DNA from 2 places in the Streptomyces sp. NPDC014727 genome. Region 1 is predicted to be linked to the other one. Evidence: predicted binding sites of a transcription regulator. Region 1 holds the regulator's gene; the other holds the start of a gene.
What was found. Region 1 encodes HspR, which represses chaperone genes until heat shock. Its sites were predicted from a motif close to TTGAGNNNNNNNNNCTCAA; they were not measured.
Positions count from the first base shown of each region.

Region 2: lon (endopeptidase La) is a predicted target of HspR. The motif match lies at 7,425-7,443, and genes of this name have one in related genera.

Region 1 is NZ_JBIBYR010000012.1:233,403-248,700, reverse strand. It holds gene ACF1B9_RS21005 ((Fe-S)-binding protein) at 1-2,061, opposite strand, end outside; gene ACF1B9_RS21000 (sugar transferase) at 2,159-2,824, opposite strand; gene dnaK (molecular chaperone DnaK) at 3,292-5,145, shown strand; gene grpE (nucleotide exchange factor GrpE) at 5,142-5,783, shown strand; gene dnaJ (molecular chaperone DnaJ) at 5,877-7,061, shown strand; gene ACF1B9_RS20980 (heat shock protein transcriptional repressor HspR) at 7,063-7,509, shown strand; gene ACF1B9_RS20975 (helix-turn-helix transcriptional regulator) at 7,804-8,829, opposite strand; gene ACF1B9_RS20970 (5'-nucleotidase) at 8,913-9,260, shown strand; gene ACF1B9_RS20965 ((2Fe-2S)-binding protein) at 9,257-9,577, shown strand; gene ACF1B9_RS20960 (TIGR03618 family F420-dependent PPOX class oxidoreductase) at 9,703-10,107, opposite strand; gene clpB (ATP-dependent chaperone ClpB) at 10,369-12,969, shown strand; gene ACF1B9_RS20950 (MFS transporter) at 13,351-14,616, shown strand; gene ACF1B9_RS20945 (YbjN domain-containing protein) at 14,688-15,248, shown strand.
Region 2 is NZ_JBIBYR010000010.1:83,643-98,940, reverse strand. It holds gene ACF1B9_RS17850 (nitrate- and nitrite sensing domain-containing protein) at 1-971, opposite strand, end outside; gene ACF1B9_RS17845 (hypothetical protein) at 1,336-2,121, shown strand; gene ACF1B9_RS17840 (MarR family winged helix-turn-helix transcriptional regulator) at 2,170-2,667, opposite strand; gene ACF1B9_RS17835 (lysozyme) at 2,895-3,752, shown strand; gene ACF1B9_RS17830 (polysaccharide deacetylase family protein) at 3,979-4,737, shown strand; gene lon (endopeptidase La) at 4,970-7,402, opposite strand; gene ACF1B9_RS17820 (rhomboid-like protein) at 7,609-8,481, opposite strand; gene ACF1B9_RS17815 (spermidine synthase) at 8,779-9,474, shown strand; gene ACF1B9_RS17810 (response regulator transcription factor) at 9,695-10,432, shown strand; gene ACF1B9_RS17805 (ATP-binding protein) at 10,429-11,505, shown strand; gene ACF1B9_RS17800 (multifunctional oxoglutarate decarboxylase/oxoglutarate dehydrogenase thiamine pyrophosphate-binding subunit/dihydrolipoyllysine-residue succinyltransferase subunit) at 11,763-15,298, shown strand, end outside.

The DNA.
Region 1 (15,298 bases):
CAGGGACAGGGCCTCGTCGACGCGCTCGTTGTTGATGCGCTTGCCGATCCGCTCCTCCATCCACATCCGGGCACCACCGGCACCGCAGCAGAAGCCGCGCTCCTTGTGGCGGTGCATCTCCTCGTTCCTGAGGCCCGGGACCTTCGCGATGATCTCGCGCGGCGGGGTGTAGATCTTGTTGTGACGGCCCAGGTAGCAGGGGTCGTGGTACGTGATCAGGCCCTCGACCGGGGTCACCGGGGTCAGCCTGCCCTCGTCGATGAGGTGCTGGAGCAGCTGGGTGTGGTGGATGACCTCGTACTCGCCGCCGAGCTGCGGGTACTCGTTGGCGATCGTGTTGAAGCAGTGCGGGCAGGTCGCGACGATCTTCTTCGCGGCCTTCGCCTTCTTCGTCGAGTCGTCCTCGTCGTCCTCGCCGAACGCCATGTTCAGCATGGCCACGTTCTCCTGGCCGAGCTGCTGGAACAGCGGCTCGTTGCCCAGGCGGCGGGCCGAGTCACCGGTGCACTTCTCGTCGCCGCCCATGATCGCGAACTTGACGCCCGCGATGTGGAGGAGCTCCGCGAAGGCCTTCGTGGTCTTCTTGGCCCGGTCTTCGAGCGCGCCCGCGCAGCCGACCCAGTACAGGTAGTCGATCTCGGACAGGTCCTCGACGTCCTTGCCGACGATCGGGACCTCGAAGTCGACCTCCTTGGTCCACTCGACGCGCTGCTTCTTGGCCAGCCCCCAGGGGTTGCCCTTCTTCTCCAGGTTCTTGAGCATGGTGCCCGCCTCGGACGGGAACGCGGACTCGATCATCACCTGGTAGCGGCGCATGTCGACGATGTGGTCGATGTGCTCGATGTCGACCGGGCACTGCTCCACACAGGCACCGCAGGTGGTGCAGGACCACAGCACGTCCGGGTCGATGACGCCGTTCTCCTCGACCGTGCCGATCAGCGGGCGCTCGGCCTCCGCCAGGGCCGCGGCCGGTACGTCCTTCAGCTGCTCCTCGGACGCCTTCTCGTTGCCCTCCATGTCCTTGCCGCCGCCGGCCAGCAGATACGGGGCCTTGGCGTGCGCGTGGTCGCGCAGCGACATGATCAGGAGCTTCGGGGAGAGCGGCTTGCCCGTGTTCCAGGCCGGGCACTGCGACTGGCAGCGACCGCACTCCGTGCACGTGGAGAAGTCGAGGATGCCCTTCCAGGAGAACTGCTCGACCTGGGAGACACCGAAGACGTCGTCCTCGCCCGGGTCCTCGAAGTCGATCTCCTTGCCGCCGGAGGTCATGGGCTGGAGCGCGCCGAGCGCGACCGCGCCGTCCGCGTTCCGCTTGAACCAGATGTTCGGGAAGCCGAGGAAGCGGTGCCAGGCGACACCCATGTTGGTGTTCAGCGAGACCGTGATCATCCAGATCAGCGAGACGCCGATCTTGATCATCGCGACGAAGTAGATGAGGTTCTGCAGCGTGCCGAGCGCGAGGCCCTTGAAGGCGAGGACCAGCGGGTACGAGATGAAGTACGCGGCCTCGTAGCTCCCGACGTGGTGGATCGCGCCCTCGAGGCCGCGCAGGGTCAGGATCGCCAGGCCGATGACGAGGATGACGTACTCGACGAAGTACGCCTGCCACGCCTTGGAACCCGTGAAGCGGGACTTGCGGCCGGCCCGGGAGGGCAGGTTCAGCAGCCGGATGGCGATCAGCACGAGGATGCCGACCGTCGTCATCAGGCCGATGAACTCGGTGTACATCTCGAACGGCAGCCAGTTGCCGATGATCGGCAGGACCCAGTCGGCCTTGAAGAGCTGCCCGTACGCCTGGAGCAGCGTCGGCGGCAGCGTCAGGAAGCCGATGGCGACGAACCAGTGCGCGAAGCCGACGATCCCCCACCGGTTCATCCGGGTGTGGCCGAGGAACTCCTTGACCAGGGTGATCGTGCGCTGCTTCGGGTTGTCGGTGCGGCTGCCTGCCGGGACCGGCTGTCCGAGCGTGACGAACCGGTAGATCTGCGCGACGGCTCGGGCGATGAGCGCAACGCCGACCACAGTCAGCACCAGCGACACGATGATCGCGGCGAGTTGCATTTGGGGGCTCCTCGGGCCTGCGAGGGTGGGATCCAGCGTTTGCGAACACTGGGACTACTAAGCAGTAACTTAATCAGTCTGTGCTGACACTATCCACTTATTCCGCCGCGCTGTAGCCGGACCGGCGGTGATCTGTGTCGCTCAGGTGTGCCTTGCCGCGTCGGGTGAGTCCGCGGACCGCCCGGTGCAGCGGAGTGTGCACGGCTCTCGCCAGGATGGCGAGGTCGAGTCCTACCCAGTGGTGCTCGGCGTAGTGCTGGTCGAGCAGGGCGGGTTCGTCCCACGGCATGCCGGAGCGGGAGCGTACCTGCGCCAGGCCGGTGAGGCCCGGTCTCAGTTCCTGCCGCCAGTCTCTCGCGTCGGGGACGGTGGTGGTTCCCGGGGGCTCCGTGGTGGCGGTGGCTGCGGGTCCGTAGGGGGCGGCGGAGCCGGCGGCCTTGGGGGGTCCGGCCGTCCTGGCTCGGGCCTCGTCCGGCGTCAGGGGTTCCGGGCCGACCAGGGACAGCTCTCCCCTTACGACGTGCGGCAGCCGGGAGAGCAGGTCCAGCCGCAGCCGGCGGGTGCGCAGCGAGCGCAGTACGAAGAGGTGACCGCCCAGGCCGATCCGGGGTGAGCGGGTCAGTACCCCGCCGGAGGGGCGTTGTGCGGCGAGGGCGAGGGCGCCCGCGGCGAGCAGGGGGGCGGCGAGGGTCAGCAGGATCGAGCCGAGGGTCAGATCCAGTACGCGCTTGGCCGACGGCCATTCCTGCTGTCGCACGCGCATGCGGGCCGACGAGAGGGTCGACAGGAGGCCCGCCGGGAGAGCCGGCGCGCCCGCCGGGGTGCGGGCGGTCGCGTGGGCCCGCAGGTACGCCGAGATGCGGCCCGGCCCGCGGTCGGACAGGCGGCCCGGCAGGCGTGCCGCGGCGCGCGCCGGCACGCGGTCCGTGGAACGGTCCATCGGCCGGCCCTGTCTCTGTCTCTGCATCGTTCGCACCTGCCTGGGGTGGCGTGGATCGAGTGCCGGTTTTGTGTGACTCACGGCAATTTGTGACAGAACGATCCCATGACGCAATGATGGGGGCGGGTTGCCCGGCCCGTGAGGGAGCCGGTGTCGTCCGAGATCATCCGCCGCGCGTCAGGTGCATGCACGATAGTTGAGTCGACCTGACTCAAGTCTGTTGACACTGGGACGGGCGTCATGCATCCTTGAGTCAGTTCCACTCAAGTAGTCAAGCTGGAGGAATTGAAATGGCACGTGCGGTCGGCATCGACCTGGGCACGACTAACTCCGTCGTCAGCGTTCTCGAAGGCGGCGAGCCCACCGTCATCACCAACGCAGAGGGCGCCAGGACCACGCCGTCCGTCGTCGCCTTCGCGAAGAACGGCGAGGTGCTGGTCGGCGAGGTCGCCAAGCGCCAGGCAGTGACCAACGTCGACAGGACCATCCGCTCCGTCAAGCGCCACATGGGCACTGACTGGAAGATCGACCTGGACGGCAAGAGCTTCAACCCGCAGCAGATGAGCGCCTTCATCCTGCAGAAGCTGAAGCGGGACGCGGAGTCCTACCTGGGCGAGAAGGTGACTGACGCGGTCATCACCGTCCCCGCGTACTTCAACGACTCCGAGCGTCAGGCGACGAAGGAGGCCGGCGAGATCGCGGGCCTGAACGTCCTGCGCATCGTCAACGAGCCGACCGCCGCCGCGCTGGCGTACGGGCTCGACAAGGACGACCAGACGATCCTCGTCTTCGACCTCGGTGGCGGCACCTTCGACGTGTCGCTGCTGGAGATCGGCGACGGCGTCGTCGAGGTCAAGGCCACCAACGGTGACAACCACCTCGGTGGTGACGACTGGGACCAGCGCGTCGTGGACTACCTGGTGAAGCAGTTCGCCAACGGCCACGGCGTGGACCTGTCCAAGGACAAGATGGCTCTCCAGCGTCTGCGCGAGGCCGCGGAGAAGGCGAAGATCGAGCTCTCGTCCTCGACCGAGACCACGATCAACCTGCCCTACATCACGGCGTCCGCCGAGGGCCCGCTGCACCTGGACGAGAAGCTCACGCGCTCGCAGTTCCAGCAGCTGACCGCCGACCTGCTGGAGCGGTGCAAGACCCCGTTCCACAACGTGGTCAAGGACGCGGGCATCCAGCTCTCCGAGATCGACCACGTCGTGCTCGTCGGTGGCTCCACCCGCATGCCGGCCGTCGCCGAGCTCGTCAAGGAGCTGACCGGTGGCCAGGAGGCCAACAAGGGTGTGAACCCGGACGAGGTCGTCGCCATCGGCGCCTCGCTCCAGGCCGGTGTCCTCAAGGGCGAGGTCAAGGACGTCCTGCTGCTCGACGTCACCCCGCTGTCCCTCGGTATCGAGACCAAGGGCGGCATCATGACGAAGCTCATCGAGCGCAACACCACGATCCCGACCAAGCGCTCCGAGATCTTCACGACGGCCGAGGACAACCAGCCGTCCGTGCAGATCCAGGTCTACCAGGGCGAGCGCGAGATCGCGGCGTACAACAAGAAGCTCGGGATGTTCGAGCTGACCGGCCTGCCGCCCGCCCCGCGCGGTGTCCCGCAGATCGAGGTCGCGTTCGACATCGACGCGAACGGCATCATGCACGTCGCCGCCAAGGACCTCGGCACCGGCAAGGAGCAGAAGATGACCGTCACCGGCGGCTCCTCGCTGCCGAAGGACGAGGTCAACCGGATGCGTGAAGAGGCCGAGAAGTACGCCGAGGAGGACCACGCCCGCCGCGAGGCCGCCGAGTCGCGCAACCAGGGCGAGCAGCTCGTCTACCAGACGGAGAAGTTCCTCAAGGACAACGAGGACAAGGTCCCCGGTGACGTGAAGACGGAGGTGGAGACCGCGCTCACCGAGCTGAAGGAGAAGCTCAAGGGCGACGACACCGCCGAGATCCGCACGGCCACCGAGAAGGTCGCGGCCGTCTCCCAGAAGCTGGGCCAGGCGATGTACGCCAACGCCCAGGCCGAGGGCGGCCCGCAGGGCGACCAGCAGCCGGGTGCCCAGCAGGCCAAGGCCGACGACGATGTCGTCGACGCCGAGATCGTGGACGACGAGAAGGACGCGAAGGGCGGTGCGGTGTGACCGAGGAGACTCCGGGTTTCGAGGAGAAGCCCGACGTCCCCTCCGGCGCCACCCCCGGCGGAGCCGAGCCGAAGGACGCCGCTTCTTCTCCGGAGGAGGAGGCGTCCCCGGCCGAGGACGCAGCACAGACAGTCGGCCTGACGGCCCAGCTGGACCAGGTCCGCACCGCGCTCAGCGAGCGCACGGGCGACCTCCAGCGGCTCCAGGCCGAGTACCAGAACTACCGCCGCCGCGTCGAGCGGGACCGGGCCACGGTCAAGGAGATCGCCGTAGCGGGTCTCCTGTCCGAGCTCCTGCCCGTGCTCGACGACGTCGGCCGGGCCCGCGATCACGGCGAGCTCGTGGGCGGGTTCAAGTCGGTGGCCGAATCACTGGAGACGGTCGTCGCCAAGCTGGGCCTGCAGCAGTTCGGCAAGGAGGGCGAGCCCTTCGACCCGACGATCCACGAGGCCCTGATGCACTCGTACGCGCCGGATGTCACCGAGACGACCTGCGTGGCGATCCTGCAGCCGGGGTATCGGATCGGCGAACGCACCATCCGCCCCGCGCGGGTGGCGGTGGCCGAACCCCAGCCGGGTGCGGCAGCCAAGGAAGAGAAGGCAACCGACGAGGAGAGCGGTGGCACCGAGGAGGTCTGACATCCCGTCTGACCACCTCGCGGCCCACCGCCCGGCCATGCGACCGCCCACCGGGCCGGTCGCATGGCCGATCGTCCGGAAGGAGGGACGTCGATGAGCACGAAGGACTTCGTCGAGAAGGACTACTACAAGGTCCTCGGCGTCCCCAAGGACGCCACCGACGCCGAGATCAAGAAGGCGTACCGGAAGCTCGCCCGCGAGTTCCACCCGGACGCCAACAAGGGCGACGACAAGGCGGAGGAGCGCTTCAAGGAGATCTCCGAGGCGAACGACATCCTTGGCGACACCAAGAAGCGCAAGGAGTACGACGAGGCGCGCGCCCTCTTCGGCAACGGCGGCTTCAGGGCCGGACCCGGGGGCGCCGGCGGCAACTTCAACTTCGACCTGGGCGACCTCTTCGGAGGGACCCAGGGCGGGGGCTCGGGAGGCGGCGCCGGTGGCTTCGGCGGCGGCGGTCTGGGCGATGTCTTCGGCGGCCTGTTCAACCGGGGCGGCACGGGGACGCGGGTGCAGCCGCGCCGCGGCCAGGACATCGAGTCCGAGGTGACGCTCAGCTTCACCGAGGCGGTCGACGGGGCCACGGTCCCGTTGCGGATGTCCAGCCAGGCGCCCTGCAAGGCGTGCTCCGGCACCGGTGACAAGAACGGCACCCCCAGGGTCTGCCCGACCTGTCTCGGTACCGGCCAGGTGTCGCGCGGCACCGGTGGCGGATTCTCGCTCACCGATCCCTGTGTGGACTGCAAGGGCCGGGGCCTCATCGCCCAGGACCCCTGCGACGTCTGCAAGGGCAGCGGACGGGCGAAGTCCTCCCGGACCATGCAGGTCAGGATTCCGGCGGGCGTCTCGGACGGCCAGCGGATCCGGCTGCGCGGAAAGGGCGGTCCGGGCGAGCGCGGTGGACCGGCCGGCGATCTGTACGTCGTGGTCCACGTCGACGCCCACCCGGTCTTCGGCCGCAAGGGCGACAACCTCACGGTCACCGTGCCCGTCGACTTCACGGAGGCGGCGCTCGGCGGCGAGGTGAAGGTGCCCACGCTCGGCGGTCCGCCGGTCACTCTGAAACTGCCGGCCGGCACCCCCAACGGGCGCACGATGCGCGCCCGCGGCAAGGGCGCCGTACGCAAGGACGGCACCAGGGGCGACCTGCTGGTCACCGTCGAGGTGACGGTGCCCAGGGACCTCAACACCGAGGCCAGGGACGCACTGGAGGCCTACCGCAAGGCGACCGCGGGCCACGACCCGCGGGCAGAGCTGTTCCAGGCGGCGAAGGGAGCTTGAGGTGGACGGCCGACGACGCAATCCGTACGAACTGACCGATGAATCACCGGTGTACGTGATCTCGATCGCGGCCCAGCTCTCGGGCCTCCATCCGCAGACACTGCGCCAGTACGACCGTCTCGGTCTGGTCTCGCCCGACCGCACGGCCGGGCGTGGCAGGCGCTACTCGGCCCGCGACATCGAGCTGTTGCGCACCGTGCAGCAGCTGTCGCAGGACGAGGGCATCAACCTCGCCGGCATCAAGCGCATCATCGAACTGGAGAACCAGGTCGCGGCCCTCCAGCAGCGCGTCGCCGAACTCTCGGCGGCCGTGGACGGGGCGGCGGTGGCCATGCAGCAGCGCGAGGCCCAGGTGCACGCCTCGTACCGCCGCGACCTGGTGCCGTATCAGGACGTGCAGCAGACCAGCGCGTTGGTGGTCTGGCGGCCGAAGCGGCCGAAGGACTGAGCGGGTCGACGCACCCGCACGACGGACGAGGCCCGCCACCCGGTGGAGAACGGGGTGGCGGGCCTCGTCCGTGTCCGCGGGCGGCCGCACACCACGTACGTGGTCCTGGACCGGGGACACGATGTCCGTCCGTCGGCGTGAACGGCCGCTGCGGCCGGGAACGGCCATCGGACCGGTGTTCCGTGGTTCCCTCCCGGTGGTGCCCGCCCGTCAGGGGGTCACGTCCGTGCGCCGGGGGCGTGGCCGGTCTCCCCCCCCGTGCCGGTCACGACTGCCCCCGAATCACGCAAGGCGTCAGAGTGCGTCGCGATCGGTACCCTGGTCCAGGATTCCCGACTGCGCGATGAGGTAACCGAGTTGGGCGCGGCTGCCGCTGCCGAGTGCGGCATTCAGTTTGGCGATGTGCGCGCGGCAGGTGCGTACGTTCATCCCGAGGCGACGGGCGATGGAGTCGTCGACGTTTCCCTCGACGAGGAGCTGGGCGATGGAGCGCTGGACTCCGCTGATGCCCTTGGGCGCCTGTTCGTACTTGATCTCTTCGAGGAGTGGCTGCGCGCGGCTCCACAACTGCTCGAAAACCTTCACCAGATACTCGACCAGCCCGGGGTGGCGCAGTTCCAGGGCGACTTGGCGGTCGTCCTGAGCCGGGATGAAGGCGACCGTCCGGTCGAAGACGATGAGGCGCTCTATGAGTTCTTCGAGGGTCCGGATCTCGACCTTGCCTTCGGCCAGACGTTCCGCGTAGGCAAGGGTTCCAGGGCTGTGCCGGGCCGTGTGCTGGTAGAGCGTGCGGATGCTGACACCGCGGTCCACGACCGAGAGGCCTCGTTCCAGGGCCTCGCTGAGGCGGTCCTCGCTGCGCCCGCCCCCGGGTTGGACGGTGAGGACTTCGGTGCGGCACTCGGCAGTGGCGAGATCCAGTGCCGCGTTGATGCGGTTGACCCCCTCCAGCACCGTGATGGCGTGGGTCGTCGTCGGGTCCTGGGCGCTGATGTCCATGAACGGTTCGAAGGCTTCGGCCAGTTCGACGGAGTGCCGTCGGCGTTCCTGGATCTCGCGCTCTATGGGATGAAGGCGCTGCGCCAGGGCGGCGGACGGCGGGACCGGACGGAGCCAGTCGGAGTCGTCGGGGTCCGGGTGCAGGAGAGTGAAGTCCATCAGGCAGGGCGCGGAATCCACTTCGCTGCGAGCGATGCGACCGGAGCGGAGTGCGCTGGCGTAGAGATGTTTTCCGGCGTCGCACAGTTCGGTGATCGCATGAGGATGTGCCTGTTTTGTGTCTCTTGTGGTCATACCTTCACCCCCCAGGTTCCTGAACATGCAAGAACATGATGCATTGACTCGGTGGTGTTGGCGCGCCCAGGTGAGACATCGTCTTAGGTGCGGGGGAGAAGAATCCACAAGTGAGGACGAAGCTGACTATGTATAAGCGAGTGCTTCGCTCGGTGCTTGCCGCCTCGTTCGTCGCGGCTTTGGGCCTTGGAGCAGTGGGTGCCGGCGACATTGCGTGGAACGCCGAGGCGGCAGCCGTGCCGGGTGACATCGCGTGGAGCGTCGAGGCGGCGCCCGCGCCGGGTGACATCGCCTGGGGCACACCGGCCTCCGTGCCGGGTGACATCGCCTGGGGCACACCGGCCTCCGCGCCGGACGACATTGCCTGGATCGCCCCGGGCGACATCGCGTGGAACGTCGAGGCAGCGGCCGCGCCCGGTGACATCGCCTGGTCCGAACCGACTCAATCGGGCGCATGACCATCCCGCCGGACGACCGAACCTTCCGGCGCGAGATGGCCACGGCCTACCGATCAGGCTGGCATTTCATCGATCTCGTCACGGCCGTCCCCCGCCGTGGCGACTCGCTGATGGTCACTCTGTTCGGCGACCCCATCGTTGTCGCACGTGAAGAAGACGACGAAGTACGTGCCTACCGGTGCCTCCGCAAGCCGCGGGGAGCCCCGCAGCCCGTCCGCTGCGCGATCCGGTACGACATGATCTTCGTCAACCTCGACCGGCGGGACCACCAGCTGTTCGAGCCAGAGACTATCTCCGCCACCCCCCGCAGTGCCTGAGCGATCCCCCGTCGTTACACGTCGCTCAGTCACTCCCCCACACAACGGCGCCATCGTGACCTGAACACGGTGGCGCCGTTGTGCTGCCCGGAGTCCTGTGCTGCCAGGGGTTTTCGCGGTCCCCCTCACGCCCTGCCGAGCGCCCGGTCCAGGGCGATCTCCATGACGACGCGGTCCGGGTTGGGCGACGGCGTGCGCCCGTAGCGTTCCGCGTAGCGGCGTACCGCGTCGGCGACCACCTCCGGCTCCGTGCGGACCGTCGCACGGCCCTCCAGCGTCGCCCAGCGGCGCCGGTCGACCTGGCAGACCGCGACCCGGGCGCCGTCCGGACCCGCCGCCAGGACGTTGGCGACCTTCCGCCTGCCCTTGCTGGTGATGATCCGGGCCAGCCCGGCCTCGGGGTCGTACGTCACGCCCACCGGCGCCACGTGCGGCGTGCCGTCGGGACGGAGCGTGGTCAGGGTGCACAGGTGGTGCTCGCGCCAGAACGCGAGGTACTCGGGATCGGGGTTCGTCACGTCGACTGCCATGGGGACAGCGTAGGCAGCGCGGGCCGGCCCCGCGGTGGCGCGGCCCCGATCCGGCCGGTTGACTCGGGGCGGAAGCGGAAGCGGAAGCGAAAGCGGAAGCGGAAGCGGACTGCGGAGGGCCGAGGGCAGGGCAGCGGCAGGCGGGAACAGGGGCGTCGGACAGGTGTGAAGTGAGGTTGAGTGGAATAGACTCAACTTTGTACACGTTGACCTAGTCAGTGTTGTGGAGAGACCGGTCATCGCAAGGAGGAGAAAGCGCACGTGGACGCCGAGCTGACCAACAAGAGCCGTGACGCCATCAACGCGGCCACCAACAGGGCCGTGAAGGACGGGCACCCCGATCTGACCCCTGGGCATCTGCTTCTCGCGCTGCTCGCGGGCGAGGACAACGAGAACATCATCGATCTGCTCGCCTCCGTCGAGGCCGACCAGCTCGTCGTACGCAGCGAGACCGAGCGGCTGCTGGGTGCGCAGCCCAGTGTCACCGGGTCGACGGTCGCCCCGCCGCAGCCCAACCGCGAGCTGCTCGCCGTCATCGCGGACGCCGCGCAGCGCGCGAAGGAGCTCGGCGACGACTACATCTCCACCGAGCACCTGCTGATCGGCATCGCCGCCGTGGGCGGCCGGGCCGGTGAGATCCTGAGTGATCAGGGGGCCAGTGCGAAGAGGCTGCTGGACGCGTTCGAGAAGAACAGGGGAGGGCGCCGGGTGACCACACCCGACCCGGAGGGCCAGTACAAGGCCCTGGAGAAATTCGGTACGGACTTCACGGCGGCCGCGCGCGAGGGCAAGCTCGACCCGGTCGTCGGACGCGACCAGGAGATCCGCCGCGTCGTCCAGGTCCTGTCCCGCCGCACCAAGAACAACCCCGTGCTCATCGGTGAGCCCGGCGTCGGCAAGACGGCCGTCGTGGAAGGGCTCGCCCAGCGCATCGTCAAGGGCGACGTCCCCGAGTCCCTGCGCAACAAGCGCCTCGTCTCGCTCGACCTCGGCGCGATGGTCGCGGGCGCGAAGTACCGCGGCGAGTTCGAGGAACGGCTCAAGACCGTCCTCTCCGAGATCAAGGAGAGCGACGGGCAGATCATCACCTTCATCGACGAGCTGCACACGGTCGTCGGCGCGGGCGCCGGGGGCGACTCCGCCATGGACGCCGGCAACATGCTCAAGCCGATGCTGGCCCGCGGCGAGCTCCGCATGGTCGGCGCGACGACGCTCGACGAGTACCGCGAGCGGATCGAGAAGGACCCCGCCCTGGAGCGCCGCTTCCAGCAGGTGCTGGTGGCGGAGCCGAGCGTCGAGGACACCATCGCGATCCTGCGCGGTCTCAAGGGCCGTTACGAGGCCCACCACAAGGTCTCCATCGCGGACTCCGCCCTGGTGGCCGCGGCGACCCTGTCCGACCGCTACATCACCTCCCGCTTCCTCCCCGACAAGGCCATCGACCTGGTCGACGAGGCGGCGTCCCGGCTGCGCATGGAGATCGACTCCTCGCCCGTCGAGATCGACGAGCTCCAGCGCGCCGTCGACCGCCTCCACATGGAGGAGCTGGCCCTCAAGAACGAGACCGACCCCGGCTCCAGGCAGCGCCTGGAGAAGCTCCGCCGCGACCTCGCCGACAAGGAGGAGGAGCTGCGCGGCCTCACCGCGCGCTGGGAGAAGGAGAAGCAGGGCCTCAACCGCGTCGGTGAGCTGAAGGAGCGCCTCGACGAGCTGCACGGCCAGGCCGAACGCGCCCAGCGCGACGGCGACTTCGACACCGCCTCCAAGCTGCTGTACGGGGAGATCCCCGGCCTGGAGCGGGAGCTGGCGGAGGCGTCCGAGGCCGAGCAGGAGGCCGCCAAGGACACGATGGTGAAGGAGGAGGTCGGCCCGGACGACATCGCCGATGTCGTCGGCTCCTGGACCGGCATCCCGGCCGGCCGTCTGCTGGAGGGCGAGACCCAGAAGCTGCTCCGCATGGAGGACGAGCTGGGCAAGCGCCTCATCGGGCAGACCGAGGCCGTGCGTGCGGTGTCGGACGCGGTGCGCCGGACCCGCGCCGGAATCGCCGACCCCGACCGGCCCACCGGATCGTTCCTCTTCCTCGGCCCGACCGGTGTCGGCAAGACGGAGCTCGCGAAGGCGCTCGCCGACTTCCTGTTCGACGACGAGCGGGCCATGGTCCGCATCGACATGAGCGAGTACGGCGAGAAGCACAGCGTGGCGCGGCTCGTCGGTGCTCCGCCCGGATACGTCGGCTACGAGGAGGGCGGCCAGCTCACGGAGGCGGTCCGCCGCCGCCCGTACAGCGTGGTGCTGCTGGACGAGGTCGAGAAGGCGCACCCCGAGGTCTTCGACATCCTGCTCCAGGTCCTGGACGACGGCCGGCTCACCGACGGACAGGGCCGGACGGTCGACTTCCGCAACACCATCCTGGTCCTGACCTCCAACCTCGGCAGCCAGTTCCTGATGGATCCCCTGACCGAGCCCGAGGTGAAGAAGGAGCAGGTCCTGGAGGTCGTACGGGCCTCGTTCAAGCCGGAGTTCCTCAACCGGCTCGACGACCTGGTGGTCTTCTCCGCGCTGTCCGGCGACGAGCTCTCGCACATCGCGAAGCTCCAGATCGACCGGCTCGCCGGGCGCCTGGCCGAACGCCGGCTCACCCTCGACGTCACCCCGGCCGCCCTGGCCTGGCTGGCCGAGGAGGGCAATGACCCGGCGTACGGTGCCCGGCCGCTGCGCCGGCTCATCCAGACGTCGATCGGCGACCGGCTCGCGAAGGAGATCCTCGCGGGCGAGGTCAAGGACGGGGACACCGTCCGGGTGGACCGGGTCGGCGACGGCCTGCTCGTCGGGCCCGCGACTTCGGGGAAGACCTTGTAGGCGGCGCACGGCCTGTTCGATGTCGTGTCCCCAGCCGGAAGACCGCGCGTCCCGGCTGGGGACTCTTCGTCCGCCCCGCAGCGCGATCGACGAAGAATTGCGGTGATTTCGGGAGAACGGAATACCGGACGCCGCGTCATCGGTGATCCAGTGTTCAACATCGATATTGAGCCAAACGTTTCGCTTCGCGTCGGGGGGTGGGATCGCGTTGCCCTGCTCCGCCCCGGCCCGTGCCGCCCGCCTCTGACAAGGGGCGTCCGCTCGGGCACCCGAAGCGCCCGCCCAGGGGTGTGCGAGTAATCAGGACACCTCGGGTGGCCCGTCGTGACCTGCCCGCAAGGAGGATTAGAGGCCGAATTCGGCAGCCGGTAGCGTGCCCGCATGAACGAGCAGATAGGCGATGAGATAAAACCGGGGCCCAAAAACCCCAGATCTGACAATCTCTTTCACCTTGGCGAATTCCGTACCCTTTGGGCTGCTTATGCTCAGTCGATCCTGGGTGACCAGTTGGCACGCGTGGCCCTGTCATTGCTCGTGTTCGAACGCACCGACTCGCCAGGATGGACCGCGGCGACGTATGCGCTGACCACCTTGCCCGCTCTGCTGTCCGGGGTGCTCCTGTCCGGCCTGGCGGACCGATTCCCCCGGCGTACGGTCATGATCGGATGCGACCTGGTGCGGATGGTGCTGGTCGGGCTGATGGCCCTGCCCGGGACGCCGTTGCCGCTGCTGGCCGGGCTGCTGGTGCTGGCGCAACTGGCCGAGGCACCCTTCGGCGCTGCGCAGGGCGCACTGCTGCCGACCGTGCTCGGCGAGCAGAGGTACGAACGTGGCCAGCGGGTCATGCAGATCACTCACCAGGTCGGACAGCTGGTCGGCTTCGCCGGTGGAGGTGTGCTGGCCGCGTGGCTGGGCAGTCACCTCTCGCTGGGCGTGAACGCGGTGACGTTCCTTCTCTCGGCGATCCTGGTCAGGTTCGGCGTGAAGGCCCGCCCCGCGGCGAGTGCCGACGACAAGAAGACGCGGCTCGGCGCCCAGGTCGGCGATGCGGCCGTGCTGATCTGGTCGGACCGCAGGCTGCGGTCGCTGCTCGCGCTGGGGTGGCTGGCGGGGTTCGTCGTCCTGCCGGAAGGGCTGGCCGCCCCCTTCGCGGACGAGGCCGGCGGCGGCGCCTCCTCGGTGGGACTCCTGCTTGCCGCGCATCCGGCGGGAATGGTGTTGGGGGCAGCGCTTCTGGGGCGGGCCCAGGTCGGGGACGAGCGGCGGCGCCGCCTGCTCGGGCCGTTGGCGATCGGCGCGAATCTTCCGCTGCTCGTCTACTGGCTCGGCCCCGGCGTAGGCGTGGCCGTACTCCTGTTGCTGGTGTCGGGGGTGTGCTCCGCCTATCAGATCACCGCCGGGGCCACCTTCGTGCTCCTCACCCCGGCCGGCCGGCGTGGCCAGGCGCTGGGGCTCGCAAGGTCGGGGCTCATCGCCATGCAGGGGATCGGTGTCGCCCTGGGGGGCCTGGCAGCGGAGCTGTCCGGGTCGTCGGCGAACACCATCGGCGCGTCCGGACTCCTCGGAGTGCTGTGCGCGATCCCGGTCGCCGTTGCCTGGTCACGGGTGCGGGAAGCAGATGCGGGGACGATTCCCCGGAGGGCGTAGACCCCCTGGCGGCGAAACGCGGCTAGGGTCGTCGGCAGGAAACCACGTGCGATCCACAGGAGTACCCAGCGATGTCTATCGATCCGTCCTCGATTCCGAATTTCGGGGGCCAGCCCGAACCGCAGGCGGCAGGACCCGAGGGCCCCGTTGTCCCTGACCAGGACCTCGTCAAGCAGCTCCTCGAACAGATGGAGCTGAAGTACGTCGTCGACGACGAGGGCGACCTCGCGGCGCCGTGGGAGGACTTCCGCACGTACTTCATGTTCCGCGGTGAGGACGAGCAGCAGGTCTTCTCCGTCCGTACGTTCTACGACCGCCCGCACGCCGCGGACCAGCGCCCGGTCCTCCTCGACGCGATCGACGACTGGAACCGCCGCACCCTGTGGCCCAAGGTCTACACGCACACCCACGAGCCCGAGGAGGGATCCGAGGAGACCGAGGTCTCGGTCCGTCTGATCGGTGAGGCGCAGATGCTCATCGGTACGGGCGTCAGCCTGGAGCACTTCGTCTCGTCGACGGTCAGCTGGGTCCGCGCCTCGATCGAGTTCGACAAGTGGCTGCAGGAGCGTCTGGGCCTGACGCCCGCCGAGGAGAGGACGGACGGCGACGAGCCGGCCGCTCCGGACGCCTGAGTCCCGTACGGCAGCGACACCCCGGCCCGGGGCGGCGGTCTCCACGACCG
Region 2 (15,298 bases), on a different contig from region 1:
AGGGCCGCAGCGACCTTCTTGCTGCTGGTCTGCTGATCGGATTCGGAGAGCTCTGGGCGGTCGGTGAGGGAGTTGAGGTACTTCTCCGCGCTGTCGACCTCGGGGCCGGTGACGGTGGACGACAGCTTGTCGCGGGCGGTGGTGCCCGCGGCCTGGTCGAAGTCGGCGAGCGAGGCGAGTTCGCCGACCCGCGCCTGCTGGGCGGCGGCGCTCAGCTCGTCACGGGTGCGGTCGTCCTTGCTGCTGCCCTGGTCCTGGGCCTGGACGGGCAGTCCGGTGACCGGGTCGATCTGCGGGGTCGTGACGGGACGGGGCACGGAGAGCGCGGCGAGCAGCAGCCCGCGGGTGGCGGAGGCCTGCTCGGTGGCCCGGCCGAGCGCGAGCGGCGCGCGGGTGGCCCCGGCGGCGCGCGGCGGGGTCTTCTCGGCGAGTTCGTCGGCGAGGTCGTGGAGCTTGGTGATGACCTCGGTGTACGCCTGATGGGCCTGCAGTGCCGAGCCCTTGCCGCTCAGCGCGTCGCGGCGCAGCGAGGGGATGGTCGAGAGATCGCGGCGCAGCGCGGCCGGGGCCGCGTCCCTGATCTCGTCCACCTGCTGATCGACGCGGGCGCTCCGGCTGCCGGAGTCGCCCTTGCCCTTCGCCGCCGGACCGGACTGCTCGTCACGGCCGGCCGCGATGTAGGCGGTCACCTCGTCACGCTCGTCCGCGAGGGCGTGGGAGAGCGCGATGGCCTGCTGGTTCAGCTCGGCGAGAGTGACCAGCCGCTGCGACTCATTCAGCTCCGAGGAAGCGCTGAGGGCCGCGGGCGCGCCCGCGGCGATGACGGTGATGCCGACCACCGCGACACCGGCGACCAGCCGGCTGCGTACGCGCACGGTGCGCCGGGTGCCCTCGCTCTCGGCGGGTACCGGTGGCGTCACCCCGGAACCGCTGTGCTTGCTGCCCTTGCTCCGAGGCCGCTTCTTCTGCACCGGTGCTCGCAATCTTGACTCGTCCGCCCTTGAAGCAGAGGTGACGCACGATCACATGTGAACGAGCGCCCCGACCCCTGTACGGCTTCTGACCATTCCAGTGCTTTTGAGAGGGGGGCGCGCATCAACCACTCCGCCACCTGAACGAGTGAACATCACTCCGGAGTTGACGAACAAGTCTCCCCCCGAGGCGCGTCCGTCACACCTGGACCTTCGGCTGGAACTTCCGCCCCGGCTTTGGCAGGATGCCCGCCCGCACGCCGCCCGGAGCCATTCCTTCCGCTCGGGACACCCGCCTGACCTGGTGGTACAGGCCAATTCTGATTCATGCAGGGCCCGTGAAGACATCGTGCAGACTGGCCGCATGCGCATCGAACTCGCCACCGTCGCCGGCAGCCCCGACCACCCGAACGAGGACTGGGCGGCCACGACCGCCCCCGCTTCGGGCCAGGGCGGGGCGCTGGTCCTGCTCGACGGGGTGACCCCACCGAGGGGTGACGACGGTTGTGTGCACTCGGTGCCCTGGTTCACCGCACGGCTCGGCGGCGCACTGGTCGAACTGTCCGGTTCGCGGCGGGATCTGACCCTCCAGGAGATCCTGGCCGAGTCCATTCGGCGCACCGCCGACACGCACCGCTCCCTGTGTGACCTTTCTCACGTGCGGACACCGCAGGCGACGGTCGTCATGGCGCGCTGGGACGAACGCGAGATCGAGCACCTCGTACTGTCTGATTCCGTCCTGCTGTTCGAGGCGCCCGACGGAAGCGTGCGCCCCCTGCTCGACGACCGGCTGGACCATCTGCCACCGGGCACGCTCGCCGTCGAGGCGATCGCCGACGCACAGGCGCGGAACAAGGAGGGCGGCTTCTTCACCGCCGCCGCGGACCCGTCCGTGGCGGCCCGTGCGGTCACCGGGCGCACCCCCGTCGGCCGGGTGCGGGCGCTCGCCGCACTGACCGACGGGGCGGCCCGCTGGACCGAGATGTTCCGCGAAGGCGACTGGGCGGACTGCCTCGGAGTGCTCCACAAGGAGGGGACGCAGGGGCTGATCGACCGCGTCCGGGCCCTGGAGGACGCGGACACGGAGCGCACGCGCCTGCGCCGCAGCAAGACCCATGACGACGCGACGGCGGTCTACGCGGTGCTGTGACGCCGTACCGGAACGGGGCGTGCCGCCGGGAGCGGGCCGGCGCGGACGTCAGCCCTCCGCGCGGGCGTTCAGGTGATGCAGCAGCCGGGCCAGTTCGGCCACCTCGGCCCGGTCCCAGTCGGCGAGCTTGCGCACATAGCGCTCGCGGCGGGCGTCGCGGACGCTGCGATAGCGGGCCAGCCCCTCGGCGGTGAGGTGGACGAGATGGGCGCGGCCGTCGGCCGGGTCGGGCTCGCGCGCCACCAGTCCGAGGTCTTCCAGGGCGCGGAGTTGACGGCTCATGGTCGCCTTGCCGACGCCGAAGTAGGCGGCCAGATCCGTGGCCCGTTGCCGTCCGGCCGACTCCAGCCGGACGAGAAGTCCGTACGCGGCGGCCTCCAGTTCGGGGTGTACCTCGCGCGCCATTTCCCCGGAGTTGGCCCGCGCCCGCCGCAGAAAGACGGCCAACTCCCGCTCCAGGGCCAGGAATGCGTGGTCCACACCACTTTCTCCGGTCGCGCCGGGTTCACTACCGCTTTCGCTCCCGTGCACGTCAACACCCCTCATAAGCTTTCCTGCCGCTGAAAGTTTCTTTCGCTGCTGGTCATCGCCGCAGCTTGGCCAGTATTTCGCAGGCGTAGACCAACGGCGGCGCCCAGGCCCCCTTCCGCAGCCCAGGTCTACGTGCGTAGCGTCATGTATGGCATGTCCACACCATGGCATGCCGACAGGGGTGCGCCCGGCGTCCCCCTGGGATCAGCGCGTCCCCCCACCAAGGCCTCGGAGGCACTCACATGCCGGTGCTCAGATCCGGATCCGGAACGTCCCGCCGCTCGCGCTTCGCGGCGGCCGGAACCCTGCTCGCAGCCCTTTCCCTCCTCCTCACCCTGCCCGGCGCGGCGAGCGCCGCGGGCACCCACGACTCCGCCGCCGCGGCCAAGAAGCCCGCACGGGGCACGGCCACGATGGGCATGGGCGTCGCCGCCCACGACGGCCAGGGCGGACTGCCGCGCGACACCCTCGCCGCCCAGACCGAAGGCGTGGACGTCGCCAGCTACCAGGGCAACGTCGACTGGCCGACCCTCTGGAACAGCGGCGTGAAGTGGGCCTACACCAAGGCCACCGAGGGCACTTACTACACGAACCCGTACTTCGCCCAGCAGTACAACGGCTCGTACAACGTCGGCATGATCCGGGGCTCGTACCACTTCGCCACCCCGAACACCACGAGCGGCGCCGTCCAGGCCAACTACTTCGTGGACCACGGGGGCGGCTGGTCCAAGGACGGCAAGACCCTGCCGGGCGCGCTCGACATCGAGTGGAACCCGTACGGCGACCAGTGCTACGGCCTGAGCCAGGCCGCCATGGTGTCCTGGATCCGTGACTTCGTGAACACCTACAAGGCGCGCACCGGACGCGACGCGGTCATCTACACCGCGACCAGCTGGTGGCAGGCCTGCACCGGGAACAACGCGAGCTTCGGCACCACCAACCCGTTGTGGGTGGCCCGGTACAACAGCACCGTCGGCGAACTCCCGGCCGGCTGGGGCTACTACACGATGTGGCAGTACACCTCGTCCGGCCCGTACGTCGGCGACCACAGCCACTTCAACGGCGCGCTCGACCGCGTACAGGCCCTCGCCAACGGCTGAGCCGACCCGCCGCTGCCGCGCGGCACACCGCTTCGCACGACCGAGCCCTCGGTGACCCACCCCATCACCGGGGGCTCCACCCTGTTCACGCCCATGGCCAGGTCGTTCGGCCCCCGAGCGGGCACCGGACACCCCTATGAATCCGGTGTATACGCCGTGTGTATAGTCCTTCTCCGCCGCACATCGCGTGCCCTGTTCAGCCACGGAGGAGTGACCCGCCTTGCCCATGAAGACGAAGTCGATCGGTGCGGGGTTGGCCGCCGCCCTTGTGACGGCACTCACCCTGACGCTCAGCGGCTGCTCCATGCAGACCACCGCACCGGCCTCGGCGCGTGGCGACGCGGGCTCCGACGTCAAGGGCTCCTTCGGCCCGGTCGACTGCCGCAAGGCCAAGTGCATAGCGCTGACCTTCGACGCGGGACCGGGCGAGGACACCCCGCACCTGCTGGACGTCCTCAAGGAGAAGAAGGTGCACGCGACCTTCTTCCTGCTGGGCAAGAACCACGTCAAGAAGCACCCCGACACCGTGCGCAGGCTCGCGGCCGAGGGGCACGAGGTGGCCAACCACACCTGGTCCCACGAGATCCTGACGGACAAGAAGCCGGCCGAGATACGCGCCGAGCTGGAGAAGACGCAGGACGCGATAGCGGAGATCACCGGCAAGAAGCCGCGGCTGATGCGCCCTCCGCAGGGCCGTACCGACGACACCGTCTCGGGTATCAGCAAGGACCTGGGGCTCTCCCAGATCCTGTGGAGCGCCACCGCCAAGGACTACTCCACCACCGACTCGGCGCTGATCAAGAAGCGCATCCTGGACCAGGCGGGCAAGGACGGCATCATCCTGCTGCACGACATCTACAAGGGGACGGTGCCCGCGGTGCCCGGCATCATCGACGCGCTGAAGAAGCAGGGCTACACCTTTGTCACCGTCCCGCAGCTGATGGCGCCCGCCGAGCCCGTCCCGGGGACGATCTACCGCCCCTGAGCCCGGCTCGTCGGCCGACGGGACCCACCGGCCGCACCCGCACCGATGCCCCTACCGGCGTCCGCCGCCGGTGAAGTCGCCGCCCGTCGCGGCCTTCGGTGCGCCGCTCGCCGTGCGGCCTGGGCGGGCCGACCCGCCGGCACACGCGGAACGGCCCGCCCACCCGTTGCCGGGGAGGCGGGCCGTCCGTACCGGTCGCGCACGTGGTGCCACGTCCGTCACGCCGTGGCGGCTACGCCGCGGCCGGGATCCTCTCCTCGGGCCTGGCCGCGGAGACCGGCGCGAGGGCGATCTCCAGCACCTGGCGGACGTCCGTCACCGGGTGGACCTCCAGGGTGTCCAGGACCTCGGCCGGGACGTCGTCCAGGTCGGCCTCGTTCCGCTTCGGGATCACCACGGTGGTGATCCCGGCCCGGTGCGCGGCCAGCAGCTTCTGCTTCAGGCCGCCGATCGGCAGCACCCGTCCGGTCAGCGAGACCTCACCCGTCATCGCCACATCCGTACGGACCAGCCGTCCGGAGAGCAGCGAGGCCAGTGCCGTCGTCATCGTGATACCGGCGCTCGGGCCGTCCTTGGGGACCGCGCCCGCGGGGAAGTGGATGTGCACGCCGCGGTCCTTCAGGTCCGCGACCGGCAATTCCAGTTCCGCGCCGTGCGACCGCAGGAAGCTCAGCGCGATCTGCGCGGACTCCTTCATCACGTCGCCGAGCTGACCGGTCAGGGTCAGTCCGGAAGCTCCGGTCTCCGGGTCGGCCAACGACGCCTCCACGAACAGCACGTCGCCACCCGCTCCGGTCACCGCGAGCCCGGTGGCCACGCCCGGCACCGAGGTCCGGCGCTCGGCCGGGTCCTGGGCGGACTCGGGGACGTGGTGCGGCCGTCCGATCAGGCCGCGAAGATCCGCTTCGGTGACCGTGAACGGAAGCTCCCGGTCGCCCAGTTCGTGCTGGGCCGCGACCTTGCGGAGCAGCCGGGCGACGGCCCGCTCCAGGTTCCGTACGCCCGCTTCACGGGTGTACTCGCCGGCCAGCTTGCGCAGCGCGGACTCGTCGAGCGTCACCTCGCCCTTCTCCAGACCGGCCCGCTCCAGCTGGCGCGGGAGCAGGTGGTCGCGGGCGATGACGACCTTCTCGTCCTCGGTGTAGCCGTCGAGCCGAACCAGTTCCATCCGGTCCAGCAGGGCTTCCGGGATGGCTTCGAGCACGTTGGCGGTGGCCAGGAACACGACGTCGCTGAGGTCGAGTTCGACCTCCAGGTAGTGGTCGCGGAAGGTGTGGTTCTGGGCCGGGTCGAGGACTTCGAGGAGGGCGGCGGCCGGGTCGCCCCGGAAGTCCGAGCCGACCTTGTCGATCTCGTCGAGCAGAACGACCGGGTTCATCGAACCGGCCTCCTTGACGGCCCGCACGATCCGCCCCGGCAGGGCGCCGACGTAGGTACGCCGGTGGCCGCGGATCTCCGCCTCGTCCCGCACACCGCCGAGCGCGACGCGGACGAACTTGCGTCCCATGGCGTGCGCGACGGACTCGCCGAGCGAGGTCTTGCCCACGCCCGGAGGACCCACCAGCGCCAGCACGGCACCGCCGCGCCGCCCGCCGACGACGCCGAGGCCGCGGTCGGAACGCCGCTTGCGGACCGCCAGGTACTCGGTGATCCGCTCCTTCACGTCCTGCAGGCCCGCGTGCTCGGCGTCGAGGATCTCCTGGGCGCCCCGGATGTCGTACGCGTCCTCGGTCCGTTCCGTCCACGGCAGTTCGAGGACGGTGTCGAGCCAGGTCCTGATCCAGGAGCCCTCGGGGCTCTGGTCGGACGAACGTTCCAGCTTGTCGACCTCCTTGAGCGCCGCCTCGCGGACGTGCTCGGGAAGATCGGCGGCCTCGACGCGCGCCCGGTAGTCGTCGGACTCGTCCGCGCCGGAACCAGGCCCCCCGTTGAGATCGGCGAGCTCCTTGCGTACGGCTTCGAGCTGGCGCCGCAGCAGGAATTCGCGCTGCTGCTTGTCGACGCCCTCCTGGACGTCCTTGGCGATGGACTCGGCGACGTCCTGCTCGGCAAGGTGCTCGCCGAGCCACTGGATGGCGAGCTTCAGCCGGGCGACCGCGTCCACGGTCTCCAGGAGCTGCACCTTCTGGGCAGTGGTGAGGAAGGGTGAGTATCCGGAATTGTCGGCGAGCGCGGAGATGTCCTCGATCTGCTGGACCCGGTCCACGACCTGCCAGGCCCCGCGCTTCTTCAGCCAGCTGGTGGCGAGTGCCTTGTACTCCTTGACCAGCTCGGCGGCGGCTCCGGGGAGCGGGTCGGGGACGACCGCGTCGACCCGGGTCCCCTCCACCCAGAGCGCGGCCCCCGGTCCGCTGGTCCCGGCCCCGATCCGTACCCGGCCACGGCCGCGGATGAGCGCGCCCGGATCTCCGTCCGAAAGCCGTCCGACCTGCTCGACCGTGCCGATGACACCGGTGCCGGTGTACGTCCCGTCGATCCGCGGCACCAGAAGCACCTCGGGTTTGCCGCCGCCCTCGCGGGCCGCGGCCTGCGCGGCCTCCACGGCGGCGCGCACATCGGTGTCGGACAGGTCCAGAGGCACCACCATCCCGGGCAGCACGACCTCGTCGTCGAGCGGCAGCACCGGCAGGGCGAGCGGAGTGACCGCGTTGGACTCGGTAGCCATGATCTCCCCTTCAGCAGTCAACTTGAGCTATGCAGACTCAATGCTCCTGAGCCGCTCGTTGTTCCCCGGGCCACGTTCGCTGTGAGCGATCAGCGGAAGGCACTCGCCCGCTACTACCGGGACCATCCGGCGCGGGTCGAGCAGACGCGGGTGGCCGCACGCACGGGCCGCACGCCCTCCCGCCGATCCGGCCGTCCTGGCGATGCTCATCGACGATCTGGCGCCCTGGCCGGCAGCCGAATACCTCGCGGTGCACGGTGAGAAGGCCCCGCGCCCTTGATCACCACGCCCCGGGCCGCGACGACCCGGCGCAACAGCGGCCAGCAGGCCACACCCAGCAGCAGCGCCAGCGGATGCCCCCAGTCGGTGAGGGGGCTGCTCAGCTCGAACAGGTCCTGCAGCAGCATCGCGCCGACGCCGCCGAGCACCACCACCCGCAGCCACGGCACGAGCAGCCCGGCGAGGGCGCCCACACTCGCCATCAGCCCGAAGCTGATGCCGTAGTCGAGCCGGTGCAGCGAGGACTCCGGCAGGTGACCGGCCACCACGGACAGCCCGACCGGGATCTCCGTGGCGAGCGTCGCCACGACATGGCCGAGCAGGAACACCCCGGCGGTGCGCCACCCCCCGATGCGACGCTCCAGGGCGGTCAGCACGAGAGCGAAGCCGATGACGTACGGCGAGGTGAGCCCGCCGACGACCCAGAGGGCACTGGCGGCCAGGACGAGCAGCGGGGTCTCGCCGAGATGCGCGACATCCGTGCTCGACGCGCGCAGGACCGCGGAGACGGTGTCCTGGTCGGCGAACTCCATGAAGAGGGACGTACCGACGAGCACCAGCAGATAGCCGAAGGTGAACGGGGTGCCGGTGGGCGTCGGCAGCAGCCGCAGCCGGCGGCGCGCCTTGCGCGCAACGCGGACCTCGTGCGCAACGCGGGCCTTGTGCGCAACGCGGGCCTTCGGGGCCTGCCGGGCCGGAGGAGGGGCACCCTCTCCCTTGCGGCGCTGACGCGGTATGGCGTCGAGCGGCGGCGCCTCGTGGTACTCCTCGCCAGCCGCTCTGTCCGTACCCTGATGCACCGCGCGAGGCCCCTTTCCGTACAAGCCCCCCAGGACAACGACCTACCCTCCGCGATCCTCCCCCACGTCGTCCATGGCGTGAGCCACATGAGGTGGCCGAAAACGGGCGCTCGCTTCGCGCCGGGCGTCGACCACACCATGCTTCCGTCCTCTTATATGCGCTTACGCTCCCCGAGAGGCATGCTCCTCGACGGCGCACCCCCCGAGGCACGGACTCGGTCATAAACGCTGGCCGCCGGCCGCGTCGACCGGACAGGATGGCGGGGACACCGTCGCCACGCACCGGAGATCCGCACCATGCCCGACGTCCACGGCCCCGACGCCCTCGCCCCTGTCACACTCGACCGCCGTGAAGGCCCGTACGGCGAGGTCGTGCTGCGGGAGCGGGGCGACGACTTCGAGATCATCGCCAACGGGTGCTTCCTGATGGACACCTCGGACGGGCGTTCCGAGCGGCTGCTGATCGACGCGGCGCTGGCCGCTCTGCCCGCCGGGCGGACGGCCCCGGCGGTACTCATCGGGGGTCTCGGGGTCGGCTTCTCTCTCGTCCGGGCCGCCGACGAGCCGCGGTGGGGGCGGATCGCCGTCGTCGAACGGGAGCAGGCGATCGTGGACTGGCACCGGGAGGGACCGCTGGCCGCGATCTCCGGGGCGGCGCTCGCCGATCCGCGGACCGCGATCCTGACGACGGATCTCGTCTCGTACCTGCACACGACTACGGACCGTTACGACGCCCTGTGCCTGGACATCGACAACGGACCGGACTGGACCGTCACCGAGGACAACACCAGCCTGTACTCCCCCGCCGGCCTGACGGACTGCCGGGAGCGGCTGACACCCGGCGGCGTTCTCGCAGTGTGGTCCGCACAACCGTCCGCCGAGTTCGAACAAGCCTTGCGGAATGCCGGATTCAGTGGGGTAAGAACCGAAGAGGTCAGTGTTGCCCGAGGTGTTCCGGACGTGGTTCATCTCGCACTTCGGACAGACCGATAGCGCCCACCGGTTGTCCGCACCCCCCGGACGCCCGGGGCCAAGCGCCACAAGGCCGACACTCCGCCACTTTCATTGCGCCGAAGCCGTTACACCCTGCGTAGCCGAGAGCGGTCCGCTGCCTTTACGCTGCTGACCGGTGACGGGATCACCCATGACATCCACAAGCGAAGACCGCGCGTCCGGGGGAATGGCCCCCGTGAGAGCGGGCAGGGGCGGGGCGATGGAACAGACACACACCACCCACAACGGTGTCGCGGCCACCCCGGGCGCGCAGCGCCGGGTGCTGGTGGTCGAGGACGACGCCACGATCGTCGATGCCATTTCCGCCAGGCTGCGGGCCGAGGGCTTTCTGGTGCAGACCGCACTCGACGGGCCCGCGGCCGTGGATGCGGCCGAGGCCTGGCAGCCCGATCTGATGGTGCTCGACATCATGCTCCCCGGCTTCGACGGACTGGAGGTCTGCCGTCGCGTGCAGGCCCAGCGGCCGGTGCCGGTGCTGATGCTGACCGCCAGGGACGACGAGACCGACATGCTGGTCGGCCTCGGGGTCGGCGCCGACGACTACATGACCAAGCCGTTCTCCATGCGTGAGCTGGCGGCCCGGGTGCACGTCCTGCTGCGCCGGGTCGAGCGCGCGGCACTGGCCGCCGTCACACCGCGCAGCGGCATACTGCGCCTCGGCGAGCTGGAGATCGATCACGCGCAGCGCCGGGTCCGGGTGCGCGCCGACGACGTCCACCTCACCCCGACCGAGTTCGACCTGCTGGTCTGCCTGGCCAACACGCCGCGCGCGGTGCTCTCCCGGGAGCAGCTGCTGGCCGAGGTCTGGGACTGGGCGGACGCCTCCGGCACCCGCACGGTCGACAGCCACATCAAGGCCCTGCGCCGGAAGATCGGTGCGGAGCGGATCCGTACCGTGCACGGTGTCGGTTATGCCCTGGAGACCCCTGCGCCATGACCCGGCCCGGTTCCGGACTGCGTCCCTTCTCGGTCAAGGCCAAGCTGGGCACGCTCGTGGTGGTGTCGGTGTTCATCACCACCGGGCTGCTGATGGTGGCCCTGCGCACCAGGACCGAGCTGCGCTTCATCACGGTGTTCTCGGTGATCGCGACCCTGCTGATCACCCAGTTCGTGGCGCACGGCCTGACAGCACCGCTGGACGAGATGACGACCGTGGCCCGGTCCATCTCGCACGGCGACTACACCAGACGGGTGAGCGGCGCCGACCGGCGTGACGAGCTCGGTGACCTGGCCCAGACGATCAACCGCATGGCGGACGACCTGGAGGCCGTGGACCGGCACCGCAAGGAGCTGGTGGCCAATGTGTCGCACGAGCTGCGGACGCCCATCGCGGCCCTGAGAGCCGTGCTGGAGAACGTCGTGGACGGGGTCTCCTCGGCCGATCCCGAGACGATGCGCACGGCGCTGAAACAGACCGAGCGGCTCGGCAGGCTGGTGGAGACGCTGCTGGACCTGTCCCGTCTGGACAGCGGGGTGGTCACGCTGAAGGCCCGCCGTTTCGAGGTGTGGCCCTATCTGTCGGGTGTGCTGAAGGAGGCGAATCTCGCCGCCTCACACCGTCGGCTGCCCTCCGGCTCCGGGAACCACACCCGCAAGGACGTGCATCTGCATCTGGACGTGTCGCCGCCCGAGCTGACCGCGCACGCGGACGCGGAACGGCTGCACCAGGTGGTGGCCAATCTGGTCGACAACGCTGTCAAGCACAGCCCGCCGCACGGCCGGGTCACGGTGCTGGCCCGGCGGGGCGCCGGGCCGGAGTCCCTGGCGCTGGAGGTACTGGACGAGGGTCCGGGCATCCCGGAGTCCGAGCGGCACCGGGTCTTCGAGCGTTTCAACCGCGGCGAGGTGCCGTCCCCGCACGGTCCCGGCAGCGACGGCGGTACGGGTCTGGGCCTGGCGATCGCCCGCTGGGCGGTGGATCTGCACGGCGGACGGATCGGTGTGGCCGAATCTGCTCGCGGCTGCCGCATCCAGGTCACTCTTCCGGGGATCCCGCAACCGCGAGGTTGACATAGGGTTCGAATCGGAAGGGCACGTTCTACACGTTCTCTTCGATGGGTACGGTCGAAGGGGTCGTAGCCGCGGTCCCGCGTACCCGGAGTGAGGCGGAACCATGCTTGTTTCCCGCCATTTCCTGCGCCGAAACCCGCCTTCCGATGTGACTTGCGCGACGAAGAGCGGCCCGGCCTGCGTGGAACGGCTGGGGAGGCGTAGCCTTGATTTCCGCTGTCCATCACCTTGTGAAGCGGAAGAGGGCGGTTGCCGCCGTGTCGTCTCAGTCCCCCAGTAACTCGAGCATCTCGACCGACCAAGCCGGCCCGGGTTCCGACCCGGCCGCGGCTTTCGGCCCCAATGAGTGGCTCGTCGACGAGATCTACCAGCAGTACCTCCAGGATCCCAATTCGGTCGATCGCGCCTGGTGGGACTTCTTCGCCGACTACAAGCCGGGTACGTCCGGCACGGCGGACAAGCCCGTTCCCGGCGCCGCAGCCGCGGGGGCTGCGGTGACCCCGGCCGCCGCCGCACCGGCAGCCGCACCCCGGGCCACCCCGGCGCAGGTCCCGGCTCCGGCCACGAAGACCACCGCACCCGCGGCCCCGGCGCCCGCACAGGCCGCTCCCGCCGCCCCTGCTCCGGCAGCCCCGGCGAAGGCCGCGCCGGCCCCGGCCGCGAAGGCCGCCGAGACCCCGGCCAAGCCCGCGGCGGCGCCGGCCACCGAGGCCCCGGCCGGCCCCGAGTACGTGACGCTGCGCGGTCCGTCGGCCGCCGTCGCGAAGAACATGAACGCCTCGCTGGAGCTGCCGACGGCCACGTCCGTCCGCGCCGTTCCGGTGAAGCTGCTCTTCGACAACCGCATCGTCATCAACAACCACCTCAAGCGCGCCCGGGGCGGGAAGATCTCCTTCACGCACCTCATCGGGTACGCGATGGTGCAGGCCCTCAAGGCCATGCCGACGATGAACCACTCCTTCGCGCTGAAGGACGGCAAGCCGACCCTGGTCAAGCCGGAGCACGTCAACCTCGGTCTGGCCATCGACCTGGTGAAGCCGAACGGCGACCGCCAGCTGGTCGTCGCGGCCATCAAGAAGGCCGAGACGCTCAACTTCTTCGAGTTCTGGCAGGCGTACGAGGACATCGTCCGCCGCGCCCGCAACGGCAAGCTCGGCATGGACGACTTCACCGGCGTCACCGCCTCGCTGACCAACCCCGGCGGCATCGGCACCGTGCACTCGGTGCCCCGCCTGATGCCCGGACAGGGCCTCATCATGGGCGTCGGCGCGATGGACTACCCGGCCGAGTTCCAGGGCACCTCCCAGGACACCCTGAACAAGCTGGGCATCTCCAAGGTCATGACGCTGACCTCGACGTACGACCACCGGGTGATCCAGGGCGCCGCCTCCGGCGAGTTCCTGCGGATCGTCGCCCAGCTCCTGCTCGGCGAGAACGAGTTCTACGACGAGATCTTCAAGTCGCTGCGCATCCCGTACGAGCCGGTCCGCTGGCTCACGGACATCGACGCCTCGCACGACAACGACGTGACCAAGGCCGCGCGGGTCTTCGAGCTGATCCACTCCTACCGGGTCCGCGGCCACGTCATGGCCGACACCGACCCGCTGGAGTACCGCCAGCGCAAGCACCCCGACCTGGACATCACCGAGCACGGCCTCACCCTGTGGGACCTGGAGCGGGACTTCGCGGTCGGCGGTTTCGCCGGCAAGTCGATGATGAAGCTCCGCGACATCCTCGGTGTGCTGCGTGAGTCGTACTGCCGCACCACCGGCATCGAGTTCATGCACATCCAGGACCCGAAGCAGCGCAAGTGGCTCCAGGACCGGGTGGAGCGCCCGCGCGCCCAGCAGCCCGAGCGCGAGGAGCAGCTGCGCATCCTGCGCCGCCTCAACGCCGCCGAGGCGTTCGAGACGTTCCTGCAGACCAAGTACGTCGGCCAGAAGCGGTTCTCGCTGGAGGGCGGCGAGTCCGTCATCCCGCTGCTCGACGCGGTCATCGACTCCGCGGCGGAGGCCCGCCTCGACGAGGTCGTCATCGGCATGGCCCACCGCGGCCGGCTGAACGTGCTGGCGAACATCGTCGGCAAGTCGTACGCGCAGATCTTCCGCGAGTTCGAGGGGAACCTCGACCCCCGGTCGATGCACGGCTCCGGCGACGTGAAGTACCACCTGGGCGCCGAGGGCACCTTCACCGGTCTGGACGGCGAGCAGATCAAGGTCTCGCTGGCCGCCAACCCCTCGCACCTGGAGGCGGTCGACCCGGTCCTGGAGGGCATCGCCCGCGCCAAGCAGGACATCATCAACAAGGGCGGCACGGACTTCACGGTCCTGCCGGTCGCGCTCCACGGCGACGCGGCCTTCGCCGGCCAGGGCGTCGTCGCCGAGACGCTCAACATGTCGCAGCTGCGCGGCTACCGCACCGGCGGCACCGTGCACGTGGTGATCAACAACCAGGTCGGCTTCACCGCCGCCCCGGAGTCCTCGCGCTCCTCGATGTACGCCACGGACGTGGCGCGCATGATCGAGGCGCCGATCATCCACGTCAACGGTGACGACCCCGAGGCCGTCGTCCGGGTCGCCCGGCTCGCCTTCGAGTTCCGGCAGGCGTTCAACAAGGACGTCGTGATCGACCTCATCTGCTACCGCCGCCGCGGTCACAACGAGGGCGACAACCCGGAGTTCACCAACCCGCAGATGTACACCCTGATCGACAAGAAGCGCTCGGTGCGCAAGCTCTACACCGAGTCCCTCATCGGTCGCGGCGACATCACGCTGGAAGAGGCCGAGCAGGCGCTCCAGGACTTCCAGGGCCAGCTGGAGAAGGTCTTCGCGGAGGTCCGTGAGGCCACCTCGCTGCCGGCTCCGACGCACACCCCCGAGGTCCAGCCCGAGTTCCCGGTCGCCGTGACCACCGCGGTCTCCCAGGAGGTCGTGAAGGTCATCGCGGAGTCCCAGGTCAACATCCCCGACCGGATCACCGTCCACCCCCGTCTGATGCCGCAGATGCAGCGCCGCGCGGCCTCGGTGGAGAACGGCACGATCGACTGGGGCATGGGCGAGACCCTGGCCATCGGTTCGCTGCTGATGGAGGGCACCCCGGTCCGGCTCGCCGGCCAGGACACCCGCCGCGGCACCTTCGGCCAGCGCCACGCGGTCCTCGTCGACCAGGTGACCGGCGAGGACTACACCCCGCTGCTCTACCTCTCCGACGACCAGGCCCGTTACAACGTCTACGACTCGCTGCTCAGCGAGTACGCGGCGATGGGCTTCGAGTACGGCTACTCGCTGGCCCGTCCGGAGTCGCTGGTCATCTGGGAGGCCCAGTTCGGTGACTTCGTCAACGGCGCGCAGACCGTCGTCGACGAGTTCATCTCCTCGGCCGAGCAGAAGTGGGGTCAGACCTCCGGCGTCACGCTGCTGCTGCCGCACGGTTACGAGGGCCAGGGCCCGGACCACTCGTCCGCCCGCCCGGAGCGCTTCCTCACGCTGTGCGCGCAGAACAACATGACGGTCGCCATGCCGACCCTGCCGTCGAACTACTTCCACCTGCTGCGGTGGCAGGTGCACAACCCGCACCACAAGCCGCTGATCGTCTTCACCCCGAAGTCGATGCTCCGCCTCAAGGCGGCCGCGTCGAAGGCCGAGGAGTTCACCACCGGCGGCTTCCGCCCGGTGATCGGCGACGACTCGGTGAACGCGGACGACGTCCGCAAGGTCGTCTTCTGCGCCGGCAAGGTCTACTACGACCTGGAGGCCGAGCGTACGAAGCGTGGCGTCACGGACACCGCGATCAT